One region of the Streptomyces sp. NPDC013157 genome, then DNA from elsewhere that is predicted to be linked to it. Evidence: riboswitches for the same ligand, from Rfam matches in the RefSeq annotation. Region 1 holds a riboswitch; the other holds the start of a gene.
What was found. Region 1 has a riboswitch for cyclic di-AMP ahead of ACFY6U_RS30325 (transglycosylase SLT domain-containing protein). Riboswitches for the same ligand answer to the same signal wherever they lie in the genome.
Positions count from the first base shown of each region.

Region 2: it holds a riboswitch for cyclic di-AMP, as region 1 does, so the genes downstream of both, ACFY6U_RS33130 (NlpC/P60 family protein) here and ACFY6U_RS30325 (transglycosylase SLT domain-containing protein) in region 1, are expected to answer to the same signal.

Region 1 covers NZ_JBIBAK010000011.1:210,077-217,905, reverse strand. The annotation lists gene ACFY6U_RS30345 (ATP-binding cassette domain-containing protein) at 1-416, opposite strand, end outside; gene ACFY6U_RS30340 (outer membrane lipoprotein carrier protein LolA) at 476-1,738, opposite strand; gene ACFY6U_RS30335 (CHRD domain-containing protein) at 2,054-3,007, opposite strand; gene ACFY6U_RS30330 (polyprenyl synthetase family protein) at 3,167-4,177, opposite strand; cyclic di-AMP (ydaO/yuaA leader) riboswitch at 5,465-5,661, shown strand; gene ACFY6U_RS30325 (transglycosylase SLT domain-containing protein) at 5,667-6,152, shown strand; gene ACFY6U_RS30320 (HAD family hydrolase) at 6,166-6,972, opposite strand; gene ACFY6U_RS30315 (FAD-dependent oxidoreductase) at 7,258-7,829, opposite strand, start outside.
Region 2 covers NZ_JBIBAK010000013.1:95,151-102,979, forward strand. The annotation lists gene ACFY6U_RS33115 (NlpC/P60 family protein) at 1-337, opposite strand, end outside; gene ACFY6U_RS33120 (hypothetical protein) at 814-1,167, shown strand; gene ACFY6U_RS33125 (tellurite resistance/C4-dicarboxylate transporter family protein) at 1,180-2,148, opposite strand; gene ACFY6U_RS33130 (NlpC/P60 family protein) at 2,386-3,534, opposite strand; cyclic di-AMP (ydaO/yuaA leader) riboswitch at 3,542-3,716, opposite strand; gene pcrA (DNA helicase PcrA) at 4,029-6,515, shown strand; gene ACFY6U_RS33140 (M23 family metallopeptidase) at 6,586-7,829, opposite strand, start outside.

The DNA.
Region 1 (7,829 bases):
CGCAGCAGGTTGTCGCGGCCGGAGAGGAAGCCGTACAGCGCCGGGCCCTCGATGAGGGCACCGACGTGTGGCAGTACGACGCGGGAGGCGCGCGGCATCGGGTGGCCGAGGACGCGGGCGGTGCCCGAGGTGGGTGCGATCAGGCCCATCAGCATGCGGATGGTGGTGGTCTTGCCGGAGCCGTTCGGGCCGAGGAAGCCGAAGACGCTGCCCGCGGGGACGGTCAGGTCGAGACCGTCCACGGCGAGCTGTCCGCCGCGGTAGCGCTTGGTGAGGCCACGGGTGTCGATGACACCCGCGGCCACCGACGCGTCGTCCCCCGGGGCGTCCGGGCCCCCGGGACGCCGGGACTCCCCGGGGCTCGGGGAGTCCCCGGGGTCCTCCGGCTCCCGCTCCGTGACGGACGGTCGGTCCATCGGCTCCCTCGATTCGTCGTGCGGCAGAGGGTACTCACCGAAGCCGCGCTGCCCCTCTGCTACCCCGCGTCGGCCGCCTTCACCAGCGCAGCCTTGTCCACGGCGCCGACATATACCTTCCCGTCGTCCGTGATCAGGGCGTTGATCAGCCGGGTGGAGAAGACGGTGCCCTTGCCGAACTTGCCGGAGACAGGGTCGCCGAGCGAGCCGAGGAAGCCGCTCAGGTCGCCGCTGCCGGAAGCGGAGCCGGTGGGCACGCCTCCCTTGCTGCCGGTGTCGAGGACTGCTATGGAGTTCCAGCCCTTGCCGAGGACGTCGAAGCCGGACTTGTCGAGGTCCTTGGCGGAACCGTGGCCGGGCGCCTCGGAGGCCTTGCCGCCCTGGTCCGTCCCGGTGCCCTCATCGGCCCCGCCCGCCTTGCCGGCCTTGTCGCCCTCGGTGACCTTGGCGCCCTTGGGCGGGGTGAAGTCGAAGGTGGAGGCGGCCGGCTTCGCGAAGCTGATCTGGGTGTAGCCGGCATCGACGACGGCAGCTCCGCCGCTCGACGGGGTGAGTGTGAACTTCAGCGGCGTACCGGTCTTGGCGTCCACCGCGATGCTGATCGCGCCGACCGTCGTGCCGGACTGCTTGGGCTTGACGACGAGCCGGTAGGCGTCCCGGCCGGCCACCTGGGCGGTGCCGTCGACCGTCACCGAGGTGGTGTCGTCGACCGACTTGAGGACCTCGTCGGCGAAGTCCTTGGGGGTGGCCGGGGTTTCGTGCTGCTCGGCCTTGCCGGAGTCGGCGGCGGTGGAGTGGTAGACCTCGTTCGACTTGCTGTCGTAGCCCCACACGTCGGCGCCCTTGTGGATGAGGCTGTACTCGGCGCCGCTCTCCAGCACCGACACCTTCTGCTTCTCGGGGCCGTCGGCGGCCACCCGCAGGGTGTGCGTGCCGGAGGCCAGCTCGGTGAGCTTGCTGGTCGGGTCGGCGGACGAGCCGTCGCCGCCGCCCTGGGCCGCCCCGGACATCAGGCTGCTCTCCAGACCGCCGAGGTCGGGCAGGCCGAGGTCGGTGCTGATCTTCACGGTGCCGGACAACTGCTGCACGTCCGACTTGGCGATCTTGTCGATGAGCTCCTGCGCGGTGATCTTCGGCAGGTCGGGGTCGCCGGAGTCGGCGAGTGCCGGGACCAGGCCGATGGTGGCTGCGGCCACGCCCACCACCGCGACGGGGACGACGTATCGTGCGGCCTTGCGCCGTCGCTCGGCGCGCATCTCGTCGCGCAGCTCGCCGTCGGCCTGCGTGGCCCCCGTGCTGTCGTCGGATTCGTACGGTGCCATGTGTGCCTTACCTCCGTCGTCGGCGGCGGCCGTCCTCGCACGTGTCCCACCCTGAGCCGCCATTCTCACCCGAATCGGTGAGTGGTGGTGATTTCCGTGGTTTCCATCTCACCAAATCGGGGGCGGACAAGCGTCAGACCACGGAGCCAACTCCGCGTACACCTGCGGTATGACACAAGGGCGGAGGCGCCTCCCCCGACCCGTAGGGGTCGTGCCGCGAAGACGCCTCCTGTCACGTGCCGGGCCTGCTCCTGCCACGTGCCGTGTCAGCTCAGTTCACGTGCCGTGTCAGCTCAGTTCACGTGCCGTGTCGGCTCAGTGCTGCACGAACACGTAGTCCGCCCGGTAGGGGACGCCGACGACGGCACCCGGGGTGCAGGAGCCGGCCGGAGCGACGCCGCCGACGGTGTTGAGGCGCAGGATCTCGCCGGTGCGGGCGAGCAGCCCGTGCTTCTTGCCGGACCGGGTGGTCTTGAGGTCCAGTTCGGGGATGTTGCCGGTGCCGTTCGCCGTCTTGGTCAGGACGGCTCCGGTGACCGCGGTGCCGTCGGGTGCGGCCCACTGCGGGGTACCGGAGTTCGGTGCGACGAAGGAGTGGCGGATGCCGCCGCCGAGCTTGGCGCTGACGTCGCGCTGGGCGAAGGCGTAGCCGCCGCCGTCGGCGGGCTTGCACTCGTAGATCTGCTTGCCGGTGACGACGGATGCCTGGAAGCCGCCCTTGAGGTCGGAGACCGTGGCGACGGCGTGCAACTGGCCGCGGAGTGCTCCACCGGGGAACTCGGCGGTGTGCAGGTTGGCGTAGAAGGCTCCGGGGTCGGTGGTGAGCTGCGCGAGCAGGGCCTTGTCGGTGACCTTGACGCTGCCCGCGACACTGTGGCCCCTGGCCTTCTTCAGCAGCTTCCCGAAGTCGATTTTGACGCCGCCGTTGGCTCCCTTGGCGCCCTGGTGGATGTGCAGGTCGGTGGGCCTGCCGGTGCCGCGCCAGGTCACGGCGACGGTCACCTTGTCCCCCTTGACCTGGATGAACTCCAGCGCGGCACCGTCCTTGTCCCCGACGGCGGGCCCACCGGCGACGGGCACCTCGTTGGCACCGCGCAGGCTGGCGGCGAGGACGACGGAGGTGGTGGAGCTGTGGCTGGTGTGGCTGTAGCTGGTGTCGCTGTGGCCGGTGGCGGCGGATGCCGGGACGGCGGTACAGCCGAGAGCGGTGACGGTGACGGTGATGGCAGCGGCGACGAGGCTCTTGCGGCGCGTTGCGTCGATGACCATGATTCCGTTTTCTCCCCCTGTGTCAGCCGACGCCCCCTGCGTCGGCTTCTGCGGAGAAGTACGGAACACGTCCCGGATTGGACTCAGCCCAAGCATGTGACCTGAGTCACATGGAGGCTGCTTTCCGGGAGCCCGGAGCCCGCAACGCCGGCCGGAGGGCTAGCCGGCTCGGTGCACCACCGCGTCGCACAGCTCCACCAGTGCCACCTTCGGGTCGCATTCCGGCAGCGGACCCAGCGCGGCCCGCGCCTCCTCCGCGTACCGAACCGCGTCCCGGCGGGCCTGCTCCAGCGCCGGGTGCGCCCGCAGCGCCGCCAGGGCCTCCGCGTGCCGCGCGTCGTCCGTGAGGTCGGAGTCCAGCAGCTCGCACAGGGCGATGTCCTCGGCCAGCCCCAGTCGGGCCGCCCGCTCCCGCAGCCGCAGCACCGGAAGCGTGGGCACGCCTTCGCGGAGGTCCGTCCCCGGGGTCTTCCCCGACTCGTGGGAGTCGGAGGCGATGTCCAGCACGTCGTCGGCGAGCTGGAAGGCGACGCCGAGCCGCTCACCGTACTGGGTGAGAACGTCGACGACCGTCTCGTCGGCGCCGGACAGCATCGCGCCGAAGCGGCAGGAGACCGCGACCAGCGAGCCGGTCTTGCCGCTGAGCACGTCGAGGTAGTGCTCGACCGGGTCACGGCCGTCCGACGGGCCTGCCGTCTCCAGGATCTGACCGGTCACCAGGCGCTCGAACGCGAGGGCCTGGACCCGGACCGCCTCGGGACCGAGGTCGGCGAGGATCTGGGAGGCGCGGGCGAAGAGGAAGTCGCCGGTGAGGACGGCCAGCGAATTGCCCCAGCGGGTGTTGGCGCTGTCGACACCGCGGCGCACGGCGGCCTCGTCCATGACGTCGTCGTGGTACAGCGTGGCCAGGTGGGTGAGCTCGACGACGACGGCCGACGGCACGACACCGGGGGCGTACGGGTCGCCGAACTGCGCGGCGAGCATGACCAGCAGCGGGCGGAACCGCTTCCCCCCGGCCCGCACGAGGTGCTGCGCGGCCTCCGTGATGAACGGGACCTCGCTCTTGGTGGCGTCTAGCAAGCCTTCCTCGACAGCCGTCAATCCGGCCTGGACAGCGGCTTCCAGAGCCTGGTCCCGCACGCTCAGCCCGAACGGCCCGACGACGGTCACGAGGGGTCTCCTGTCTGCTGGTGTCTACTGGCGATTACACGGTTTGTCGATAGGTCGCTGCCATCACTCAAGTCAGCGTATCCGGTCAGGTTTCGATCACCGATAGCGCCCACGGTTACACCCCGGGCGCTATCGGATCACGACCGTTATGTTTTTGATCAGCCGATACGACCCGACATCCGCTGACTTAACAGGAAGTGCGGGCAGTTGTCCCGAACCGAGGCCCAGGCCGTGTCCCGCACCGGGCTCCGCGCCGGGTCCGGATCCGGCGAGGCACCCGAGGGCCCGTCCGGCGGCGAACCCTCCGGATGACCGCCGCCCGGAAACCGCCACACCTCCCCGGCCGACGTCACCTGCCCGGGCGTACCCCTTCCACCGCCCACCCATGCCCGCAGGGGCACACCATGCACGGACGGCGACACCTCGCCCCCGTCCACGCCCGTCTGCTCTCCTCCGCGAGACCCCGCACGTCGAGCTCCGCGTTCCGTTGACCCACGTCCTCTCGCTCCGCATTTCCTTGACCGTCATTCCCTCGGCCGGCAGAACGGCATCCCTGCGCGCGCGTGGCGCCCGCACCTCACCCCGTCGGCTCACGGAGCGTCGACACGTTCGAGCCTCGCCCGGGGCCGCCGCCATGACAACGACGCACACCACAGGGGAGGTTCCGCCCTCGCGTTGGACACGCGCACCGGGGATTACCGGTTCCGCGCCTCCCCTGTCTCAACGTGACGAGAATCACGCGCGCATGCAACGACGCTCGATGCCGGGCCCCGTCAAGCATCCGCCTCAACCTCCCCGTTGGGCATGCCCGACGACACGCGCACACAGCCGTGGCTTCCGAAGTTGACGGAGGGGTTGACGGAGAGCATGCCGGAAATATATCTAATCCGACAATTCGGACTACTCGCCGAAAATGCTCACATCGGGGCCGTCGGAAGCGCCCCCGCGGGGGGCATTCCACGGGAATGCAAGTGGTGAAGTTTTCTGTTGAACCATGAAAAAGGCGGATTCCATGAATCCATCATGTCCGCTTTGCCGTTATTGCGAATTCGTGAAGTAGGTCACGCGGGCCCGAATGCCGCAAGGCTTGTACGACCTGCGGGGCGACCCTTCCTTTCCTTTTCCCGTGGGCCAGTTGAGGGTTGGCTGCAGCAAAGGATCAAGTGCCCCATACGGCACAGATCAAGGTCAATCAGCACGTTGTGTGAATCAGCCTCTTGTTTCGGACATGTGCTCTCGCATACGTTCCGGCTCGCCGGGCGGACGCCGAATCCTGCCGCCGCCCGTAGTGACCCATCGACGAGTTCATTCGCACGGCAGGAGCGGGAGACCCAGGTAAGTCGCCGGACCGGACGGCCGACGTCAGAGAACAGACGTCGTTCCGGAACGGCTAGGGGTGAAGCCTCATCGCCTTCGGGCGATGTGGCCGGGCACTCCCCGAGCCCGAACCCGACAGCTCACCTCGCAGGCGACGGAGAGGAACTTCGCCATGCCTGCTGCCGTTCAGCACCGCCGTCCCCGCCGTAACCGCATCGTCCGCACGCTCGCCGTCGTCGGCACCGGCGCCGCCGTCCTCGCCCTCCCGCTCATCGGGGCCACGACCGCGTCCGCCGCCGGCTCCACCACGACGGCCTCGACGACCCTCGCCGGGTACCCGAACAACCTCGACGGCTGGATCCGCGAGTCGCTCGCGATCATGGCGGAGAAGCACATCCCGGGCACCTACAACGGCATATACCGCAACCTGATGCGGGAGTCCTCCGGCAACCCGCGGGCCATCAACCTCTGGGACTCCAACGCGGCCAAGGGCATCCCGTCCAAGGGCCTGCTCCAGGTGATCGACCCGACGTTCAAGGCGTACCACGTGGACGGCACGTCGTTCGACATCTACGACCCGGTCGCGAACATCACCGCCGCCTGCAACTACGCCGCCGCGCGGTACGGCTCGATCGACAACGTCCACGGCGCGTACTGATCGACGTTCCGCGTCACCCGAAGAGTCTTTCGAGGACGACGGCGATGCCGTCGTCCTCGTTCGACGTGGTGATCTCGTCGGCCACCGCCCTGAGTTCGGGGTGGGCGTTGGCCATCGCCACCCCGTAGGCCGCCCACTCGAACATCGGGATGTCATTGGGCATGTCGCCGAAGGCGATGGCCTGCCCGGGGCTCAGCGCCAGACGGTCGGCGGCCAGCGCGAGCCCGGTCGCCTTGGTCACCCCGCACGGCTGGAGTTCGACGGTCCCCGGCCCCGACATCGTGACCGTCGCCAGCGACCCGACCACCGAGCGGGCGGTCGTCGCCAGTTCGTCGTCGGTCAGGGTGTGGTGGCGCAACAGCACCTTGCTGATGGGCGCGCACCACAGGTCGTCGCGCCGGGCGACGCGCAGCGCGGGCAGCGTGGGATGGGGCATCAGATAGCCCGGCTCGATGAGCGTGAGCCCGTCCACGCCGTCCTGGTCGACCGCCGCGTACACCTGGCCGACCTCGGCCTCGATCTTGCCGAGTGCGGTCTCCGCCAGCTCCCGGTCAAGGGAGACCGACCACAGCAGCCGGTTCGCGCCGGCGTCGTACACCTGCGCGCCCTGGCCGCAGACCGCGAGTCCCGTGCAGCCGAGGTCGTCGAGGAGCGGGCGCGCTCTCGGGGCCGGGCGACCGGTCACCACGAGGTGCTGAGCTCCGGCCCGGCCGGCCCGCCCGAGGGCGGCGAGCGACCGTTCCGAGAGGGTGTCGTCGCCGCGCAGCAGCGTGCCGTCCAGGTCGGTGGCGATCAGTGAGTACGGGGAGGGTGCGACCATGATCAGAGAATACGGACAGCACGGCCCGGGGACTCACCGTGCGTTTCGGCCTCAAGTGGCGCCCGCCGTATCCGTGATGGGGCCGCTGTCAGTAGCGGGCGTGATGTTTTCCGAGATGCCCGGCAGCTGCCCCGGGGCCCGGCCGGCGGTGCGCTGTACGTCGAAGAGGTCCCATGGCTCGGACTCTGGTTCGACGGAGACGGCGATGCCGTGCAACTGGACAGCGTGCAGGGGCTGTTGGGGCTGTACCTCGCGGGCGCCGGGTGACGGTTCGGCCCCGGGGTGTCAGACGTGGGCCGCAGCCAGGTGCCTGGCCAGGCGCGGAGAGGCGAACTCCGTACCGCACACGAACCGCATCACAGGACCGTACGACGCGGCCGCCGGGAGGCCCGTGAAGTAGAGGCCGGGTACGGAGGAGACGTATCCGGCGCCGAGTCTCGGGGCGCCGCGCGTGACGGCGACACGAGTGCGCAGCCCGGGGCCGAGGAAGGCCATCGCGGCGGTGTCCACGCGATAGCCGGTGGCGGCTATGACGTGGTCGGCGGTGAGGCGGTCGGTGCCGCCGTCGTGGGTGCGGACGGTGAGGACCGGGGCGCCTGCGGAGGTCTCGGCGCCGGTCACGGCGGCGACCTCGCGGACCTCGACCTTGCCCTCGAAGCGGTCGCGCAGCCACCAGGCGCCGAGCGGGCCGAGCACCCGGCGGACCAGGTAGTGGCGGGCCTGCGCCGGGAGGTAGCGGTAGGGGTGCGGGTAGTAGCTCAGGGCCCAGAGGGACCAGGCACGGCCGAACGGCGACTCGGGGCGCAGCTTCGGCTGGTCCCAGGGCGGGGCGCCGAAGGCGACCTTGCCTCGCCCTC
Region 2 (7,829 bases), on a different contig from region 1:
CGTCGCGGTACTGCGCGGCCGCGAAGGAACCGAGCGCGTCCCGGGCGGAGTTGAGCTTCTCCTGCGCGCGGGCGGTCTCGTCCTGCAGCGACTTCAGCCGATGCTGGGCCGTGTCGGCCCTGTCCTTCGCTCCGTCGTACTTCTGGGTGGCCTCCTCGGCCTCCTGGTACAGCTGGTCCACCTTGGCCTTCACCTGCGCCGGTGTCAGTTGCGGCTCGGCGTTTCCGGTCCCTTCGAAGGCCGTCGCGGTGGCCGCGCCCGCGAGGGCGAGGGTTACGGCCGTGCGGGCCGTGTTGCCGCCGAGCGAGCGCTGTCGGGGCTTGCGGTGCGCTGCCACCTGGGCTGTCCCGTCCTTTCGTACGACCGCCGTCTCGTCCGTGGGCACGCCGGGGGAGCGTCCGTACGGCCGCGGGGAGTGCGGATTGCGCGTCCGGCGGCGGCCCGCACAGGGGGAGCGGGCCGCCGCCGGACCTTCTCGGCGGTGGTGTCCGACTGCCGCCCCTGGCCCGGGCGGCGGTGGGGAGTCGGTCACCTGGGGGAGGACGCTAGGCCCGGGTGTGTCGGCTTGGTAACGCGATGCACGGAATTGGCGTGACCGGATCGTTACCGGACGGTATGTGAACGGGATTCCGGTCCGGAGTCGTCGGCTTCTCGGGGCGGGATGACCGAAGCGGCGGTTCCGGGGCTGATGGGGGACGCGGGGTGCTATGGGGTGCATATATGCGGGTGCCGGGTGCCGGGTGCCGGGTGCCGGGTGCCGGGGGAGGGGCCGGTGGTCGGTGCCCCCGGGGGTCCTGATTAGGCTCCGGGGCCATGGACGTACTCATCCATCTCTTCGTCGGCCTGCACATCATCGGCATCGCCGCGCTCCTCGGCGGCTTCCTCACCCAGATGAAGGCGATGGGCCAGGGCACGGCCCGGTTCGTCCCCGGGATGCTGCACGGCGCGTTCACCATGCTCGCGACCGGCGTGATCCTGGTCGGTCTCAACGAGGCCGACGACCACCACGTCAACACCGTCAAGATCGGCGTGAAGCTCGCCCTGCTGATCGTGATCCTCGGGCTCGTCTACGTGAAGCGGGACGACGAGAAGGTCGAGAAGGGCGCTTTCGGCCTGGTGGGCCTGCTCACGGTGGTGAACATCTTCATCGCCGTCCTGTGGACCTGATCCCCGGCATCCTCAGCGGGTCTTCCTGAGAGCGGCACGGGCGTCCGCCGCCGCACCGGCCGCCACCGTCAGCCAGGCCGCCACCGTGACCCACACCAGCACCCGCCCCGGCCACCTCGGCCACGCGCCGCCGACCGCGGCCGCGACCGACAGCGTCGCCGTCGCCGTCATCCCCATCGGGAACACCGTCGACCAGCGGCGCACGTCGTAACGCGGGCGGGGCCACGCCACCTCCGCGGCCAGCAGGACGACGTACCAGGCCAGGTCCAGGACCAGCAGCGCCACCGTCACCACGCGCAGGACGCCCTGGTCGTCGTCGTTCCACAGGTACAGCCGCGCACTGTCGGCGGCCAGCAGCCGTGCACCGGCCAGCGCCGAGATCGCGAGCGCGCCGCCCGCCACCCACTGGTCACCGGGCCCCTGGGCGATCTGCCGCCACTCGAACCGGGGCACGGCGAGCCCGTACATCGCCAGCCCCACCCAGAACAGGACCAGCGAGAGGTGTGCGAGCCATGCCGTGGTCACGGCCGCCGCCAGCGTCGCACCCAGCACGGCCGGCCCCTGCGTGGCCACACAGGCCAGGAACACCGCGCCGGGCATCCGCGGCTTCCAGTGCCGCACGACGAGGACCAGCAACGGCAGCCACAGCGCCACCGACAGCGCCAGCAGGGCCTCGGCCAGGGTCTGCCACCCGAGCGCCGAGAACCGCGTCCCCAGCACCGTCGTCGCCGCCACGGCGGTGAGCGCGCCAGGCGTCCGCGCCTCCCGCGCCCACCGCAGGCGGTCGCGCGCCAGCCGTACGACGAAGTCCGCCGCCAGCGCCGCCCACATCACGCAGGCCAGTACCAGCGCCACCCGGGACACGGTCTCGGCGCCCGCCAGGTGCAACCCCACCGACATGATGCCGGTGGCCATCACGGCGGCCCCGGCCGCCGGCAGACGCTGCGCCCACCAGCCGCGGAGGGGTGAAATGCCGGACATGCCCCTGATGCTAGGGAGCGCCGCCCGCTGGACGAGCGGGGCACGCGCGCGTGCGGCCCGAAAACGGCGCCGACCGCGCGAGCCGTACGGTCGCGGCGGACGGGAGCGCGGGGGGATGTGGGGGGATGTGGGGGAGCGGCTGCGGGTGCGTGGCGGGCGGCGGGCGCCGCTGTGCGTGCGGGGCCGGCGAAGAGAAGCGGGAGGGGGCGCCCCCGGGGTGGTGGGCGCCCCGTCGGGTCAGGCCGGGCGCACCACGCTGTGGATGATCGACTCGCCGCCGTAGTAGATCGACTCCTCCCGGACGTAGGCGCCGGGCTTCGGGGCGTGGATCATCATGCCGTTGCCGATGTAGATGCCGACGTGGCTGACGTCGTCGTAGAAGAAGACCAGGTCGCCGGGCTGGGCGTCGGCGAGGGGGACGGTGGTGCCGGCGTTCACCTGGTCGTAGGTGGTGCGCGGCAGGGAGACGCCCGCGGCCTTCCAGGCGGCCTGGGAGAGCCCGGAGCAGTCGTAGGAGCCGGGGCCGGTGGCGCCCCAGACGTAGGGCTTGCCGATCTGCGCGCGGGCGAAGGCGATCGCCTTGGCGGCCTTCGTGGCGTAGGCGGAGGACGAGCTGCTCGACGTGCCGGAAGAGGAGCTGCCCGACGCGGTGGACGACGACGTCGCCCGGTCGGCCGCCGCGGCCTGCTGCTTCGCCAGCTCCGCCGCCTTGCGGTCCGCCGCTTCCTGCTGCTGCTTCTCGATCGCCGCGAGCCGGGCCTTCTCCGCGGCCGTCAGCTGGGACAGCAGCTCCCGCGCGGAGGCCAGCTTCGTCTGCACGGTGGTCTTCGCGGTCTTGAGGTCGTCCTGCGTCTCGGTGAGCGACTCGAGGCTCCGGGTGGCCTCCTGCCGCTTCTTCATGGTCGCGGACTGCTGGGTGACGTAGTCGTCGACCGCGCCCTTCTGGCGCGCGGTCAGGCGGCTCATCAGCTGGTCCTGGTCGAAGTAGCCCTGGGGGCTGTCCGCGAGCAGGAAGGTCGCCGTGTCGGGAACGCTCGCCCCGGTCCGGTACTGGGCCGCGGCGAACGAACCCAGTTCCTCACGCGCCTTGTTGAGCCGGTCGGTGCGTCTGGCGACGTCGTCGAGCAGGGTGTCGACCTGCTTGCGCTGACTGCCGGTCCGCTCCTTGGCGGCGTTGTACTTCTCGGTCGCCGACTCCGCCTGCCGGTAGAGGGCGTCGACCTTCTTCTCGACCTCCTCCAGGCTCGGCTTGCCGTCCGAGGAGGGCGCGGCCTCGGCCGTCTGGGAGAACAGGGCCATGGAGGTGAGGGCGGCGGTGGCCAGTGCGGGGGTGCGTATGCCTGCCGCGCGTGTTCCTGACGGCCGGGACTTGCGGTGCGACGCCAACGGGGGCGACTCCTTCCAGCGGTCCGCCTACCGAGTTAGCTGTCGGGTTCGGGCGGGTGGTTCGGAAGGGTTGCCCTACGGTCCGTTCCCCGGAGGGGAGTCGGGACCGATTCACCCCGGGATCGGTGTGGGTCCCCGGCTCCGGATGCGCGGTGGCGCCCCGGACTCGGCGGAGGCCGTGCGGCCCGGCGACGTTCGCCGGTGGGGGTCGTACGGCCTGCCCGGCACGCTAGCCAACTCGTGTGGTCTCTGTGAAGTTTGATGTGCGATATGCCCGATACATTTTCGTGACCTTGGCGTCGGGATTTGTTCAGGCGGGGTGATCCGGGACGTTATGGGTGACTTGCCGTGGATTGTTGAGAGGTTCGTGGTGGGCCTTCGCGGCCGTGTGACGCGCGTCGACCTGCTGTGACCGAACGGATCTGTTCGGTCACCGGGGCGAGTTTTCGGGGCGGCGGCCGGTTGTCGGTGGGGCGCCCTAGACTCGGAGAGCGATGAGCAGCCTCTTTGACGACAGCTTCCTGGCGAGCCTCCAGGCCCCCCGCGGCCATGACGAGGAACCCCCGCCGCCGCCCGAGGACGAGCACGCTCCGGAGTCGATTCCGGACGATCTGTTCGGCGGGAAGTTCGACGTGCCCCCGGACCGGGACGCCTACTACCGCGACGGCGCCGCCCGCCCGGCCCTGGACCCGGCCGCACTCCTGGAGGGGCTGAACGACAACCAGCGGGCCGCCGTCGTGCACGCCGGCTCCCCGCTGCTCATCGTGGCCGGCGCCGGTTCCGGCAAGACGCGCGTGCTCACCCACCGCATCGCCCACCTGCTCGGCGCGCGCCATGTGCACCCGGGCCAGATCCTCGCGATCACCTTCACCAACAAGGCCGCGGGCGAGATGAAGGAGCGGGTCGAGCACCTCGTCGGCCCGCGCGCGAACGCGATGTGGGTGATGACCTTCCACAGCGCCTGCGTGCGGATCCTCCGGAGGGAGAGCAAGAAGCTCGGCTTCACCTCCTCCTTCTCGATCTACGACGCGGCCGACTCCAAGCGCCTGATGGCCCTGGTCTGCCGCGACCTGGACCTCGACCCCAAGAGGTTCCCGCCGAAGTCGTTCAGCGCCCAGGTCAGCAACCTGAAGAACGAGCTGGTCGACGAGGAGGACTTCGCCGCCCGGGCGAGCGACGGCTTCGAGAAGACCCTCGCCCAGGCCTACGCCCTCTACCAGTCGCGGCTGCGCGAGGCGAACGCCCTCGACTTCGACGACCTGATCATGACGACGGTCAACCTGCTGCGCGCCTTCCCGGACGTCGCCGAGCACTACCGCCGCCGCTTCCGGCACGTCCTGGTGGACGAGTACCAGGACACCAACCACGCCCAGTACGCGCTCGTGCGCGAGCTGGTCGGCACCGGCGCGCACGACGAGAGCACCCCGCCCGCCGAGCACGACCTGCCTCCCGCCGAGCTCTGCGTCGTCGGTGACGCCGACCAGTCGATCTACGCCTTCCGGGGCGCCACGATCCGCAACATCCTGCAGTTCGAGGAGGACTACCCGAACGCGACGACGATCCTCCTGGAGCAGAACTACCGCTCCACCCAGACGATCCTCTCCGCCGCCAACGCGGTCATCGAGCGCAACGAGTCCCGCCGCCCGAAGAACCTGTGGACCAACGCGGGCGCGGGCGCGCAGATCACCGGTTACGTCGCCGACACCGAGCACGACGAGGCGCAGTTCGTCGCCGAGGAGATAGACCGTCTGACGGACGCGGGCGAGGCGAAGGCGGGCGATGTCGCCGTCTTCTACCGCACCAACGCGCAGTCCCGTGTCTTCGAGGAGATCTTCATCCGCGTCGGCCTGCCCTACAAGGTCGTCGGCGGCGTCCGCTTCTACGAGCGCAAGGAGGTCCGGGACGTCCTCGCGTACCTGCGGGTGCTGGCCAACCCGGAGGACTCGGTCCCGCTCCGGCGCATCCTCAACGTCCCCAAGCGCGGTATCGGGGACCGCGCGGAGGCGATGATCGACGCCCTTGCCCAGCGTGAGAAGATCAGCTTCCCGCAGGCGCTCAGGCGCGTCGACGAGGCGTACGGCATGGCCGCGCGGTCGACGAACGCGGTGAAGCGGTTCAACACGCTGATGGAGGACCTCCGTACGGTCGTGGAATCCGGCGCCGGACCCGCCACGGTCCTGGAGGCGATCTACGAACGCACCGGTTACCTGGCCGAGTTGCAGAGCTCGACGGACCCGCAGGACGAGACCCGCATCGAGAACCTCCAGGAACTCGCCTCCGTGGCACTGGAGTTCGAGCAGGAGTCCGGCGAGGGAGAGCAGCCGGGCGGGCTCGCCGACTTCCTGGAGCGGGTGGCCCTGGTCGCCGACTCCGACCAGATCCCCGACGAGGACGAGAACGGCGACGGCGTCATCACCCTGATGACCCTGCACACCGCCAAGGGCCTCGAGTTCCCGGTGGTGTTCCTGACCGGTATGGAGGACGGCGTCTTCCCGCACATGCGCTCCCTCGGCCAGACCAAGGAGCTCGAGGAGGAACGGCGCCTCGCCTACGTCGGCATCACGCGCGCGCGGGAGCGGCTCTACCTCACGCGGTCGGCGATGCGCAGCGCCTGGGGCCAGCCGTCGTACAACCCGCCCTCGCGCTTCCTGGAGGAGATCCCGGGCGCGTATCTGGAGTGGAAGCGGACCGGGGCGACGGCGCCGGTCTCCTCCGGGCCCGCCGCGGGCGTGGCGGCCTCGCTCTCCTCGACCCGCTCGCGCTCCTCGGCGTCGGGCGCGTCCGGCTTCGCCACCCGGCGGACCTCGGAGAAGCCGGTGGTCTCGCTGGCGGTCGGCGACCGCGTGACCCACGACCAGTTCGGCCTCGGCACGGTCGTCGCGGTGAAGGGCACGGGCGGCAACGCGGAGGCGACGATCGACTTCGGCGACGCCAAGCCGAAGCGGCTGCTCCTTCGGTATGCGCCGGTGGAGAAGCTGTAGTGGAGAAGGCGTAGCGGCGAAGGCGCGGTACCGGGCCCCGCTGCGGCGGGGCCCGCCGGTATCGGCCGGCTCAGGTCGGGTCGAGCCCGTGGCTGCGCAGCCACGGCAGCGGGTCTATGGCGGCGCCGCCGGCCGGCCTGACCTCGAAGTGCAGGTGCGGGCCAGTCGAGTTGCCGGAGTTCCCGGAGTACGCGATCGGGTCGCCGGCCCTCACCGTCGTACCCGCGGCGACGCGGTACGACGAGAGGTGGCAGTACCACGTCTCCGTGCCGTCCTTCGCCGTCACGATCATCATGTTGCCGTAGGCACTGTTCCACTTGGTGGAGACGACGCCGTCGGTCGCGGCCATCACCGTCGTGCCGTAGGAGACGGGGAAGTCGATGCCCGTGTGGACGGACATCCAGTTGACGCCGGCCTGGCCGAAATAGGCGCTGAGGCCTTTCTGCGTGACCGGCAGCACGTACTTCGGGCGCAGCCGCTCCTTGCGGGCCGCCTCCGCCGCCGCCTTCTTCTTCTCGGTCTCCTGCTGGGCCTTGAGGTCGATGCGCTCCTGCGTCCGGCTGGCCCGGTCGGCGAAGTCGTCGGCGCCCGCCGAGAGCGTCCGCAGCTGGGCGTCCAGCTTGCTGTTGGCGGCGGACGGTTTCACCGACTGCGCGTCGGAGGCGGAGGCGGTGGTGTCCTTGCCGTCGTCGGTCAGGCTGCCGACCGAGGCGGCCGCGATTCCGGCGACCCCCATCACGCACACGGAGGGCACGGCGACGGTCAGCAGGGCCGACCGCTTGGGAGGCGTACGGCGGCGGGAACGCGCCCCCGCGCGGGAGCCTGCGCGAGTCGCGGGCGTGGCCGGGGTGACCTCTTCCTGGTCCTCCAGCAGTGGCGTTACTGCAGGCAGTTCACCGGTCGCGGCCGGCTCCGTATCGTCCGGGGAGTCCACCGTGGACTCCTCGAACGCGTCGTGTCCGCCGTACTCCCCGTACTCCGCCTGCTCCCCGTACGGCCCGTGCTCCGCCTGGTCCGCGTGCTGCTCGAAGTCCGCGTAGGGCTCGTGCTGTTGCCCGTGTTCGGGTTCGGGGGCCTGCGCCGGGGTGCCGTCGGAGTTCCACTGCGTGGCGTCGTACACGCCGGTGTCGAAGGCCTGGGTGCCCCACTCCCACTGCTGGGTCGCACCGGCCATGCCCGACTGGTCGGGCTGGAGCCAGGCGTTCGCGTCCCAGTGGCCGCTGGTGTCGGCGGCCGTGCCCTGCGCCGGGACGGTCCATGCGGTGCTGTCGTAGGCGCCGGAGTCGTAGGCGGCGTGGTGCTGGGCCGCGTACG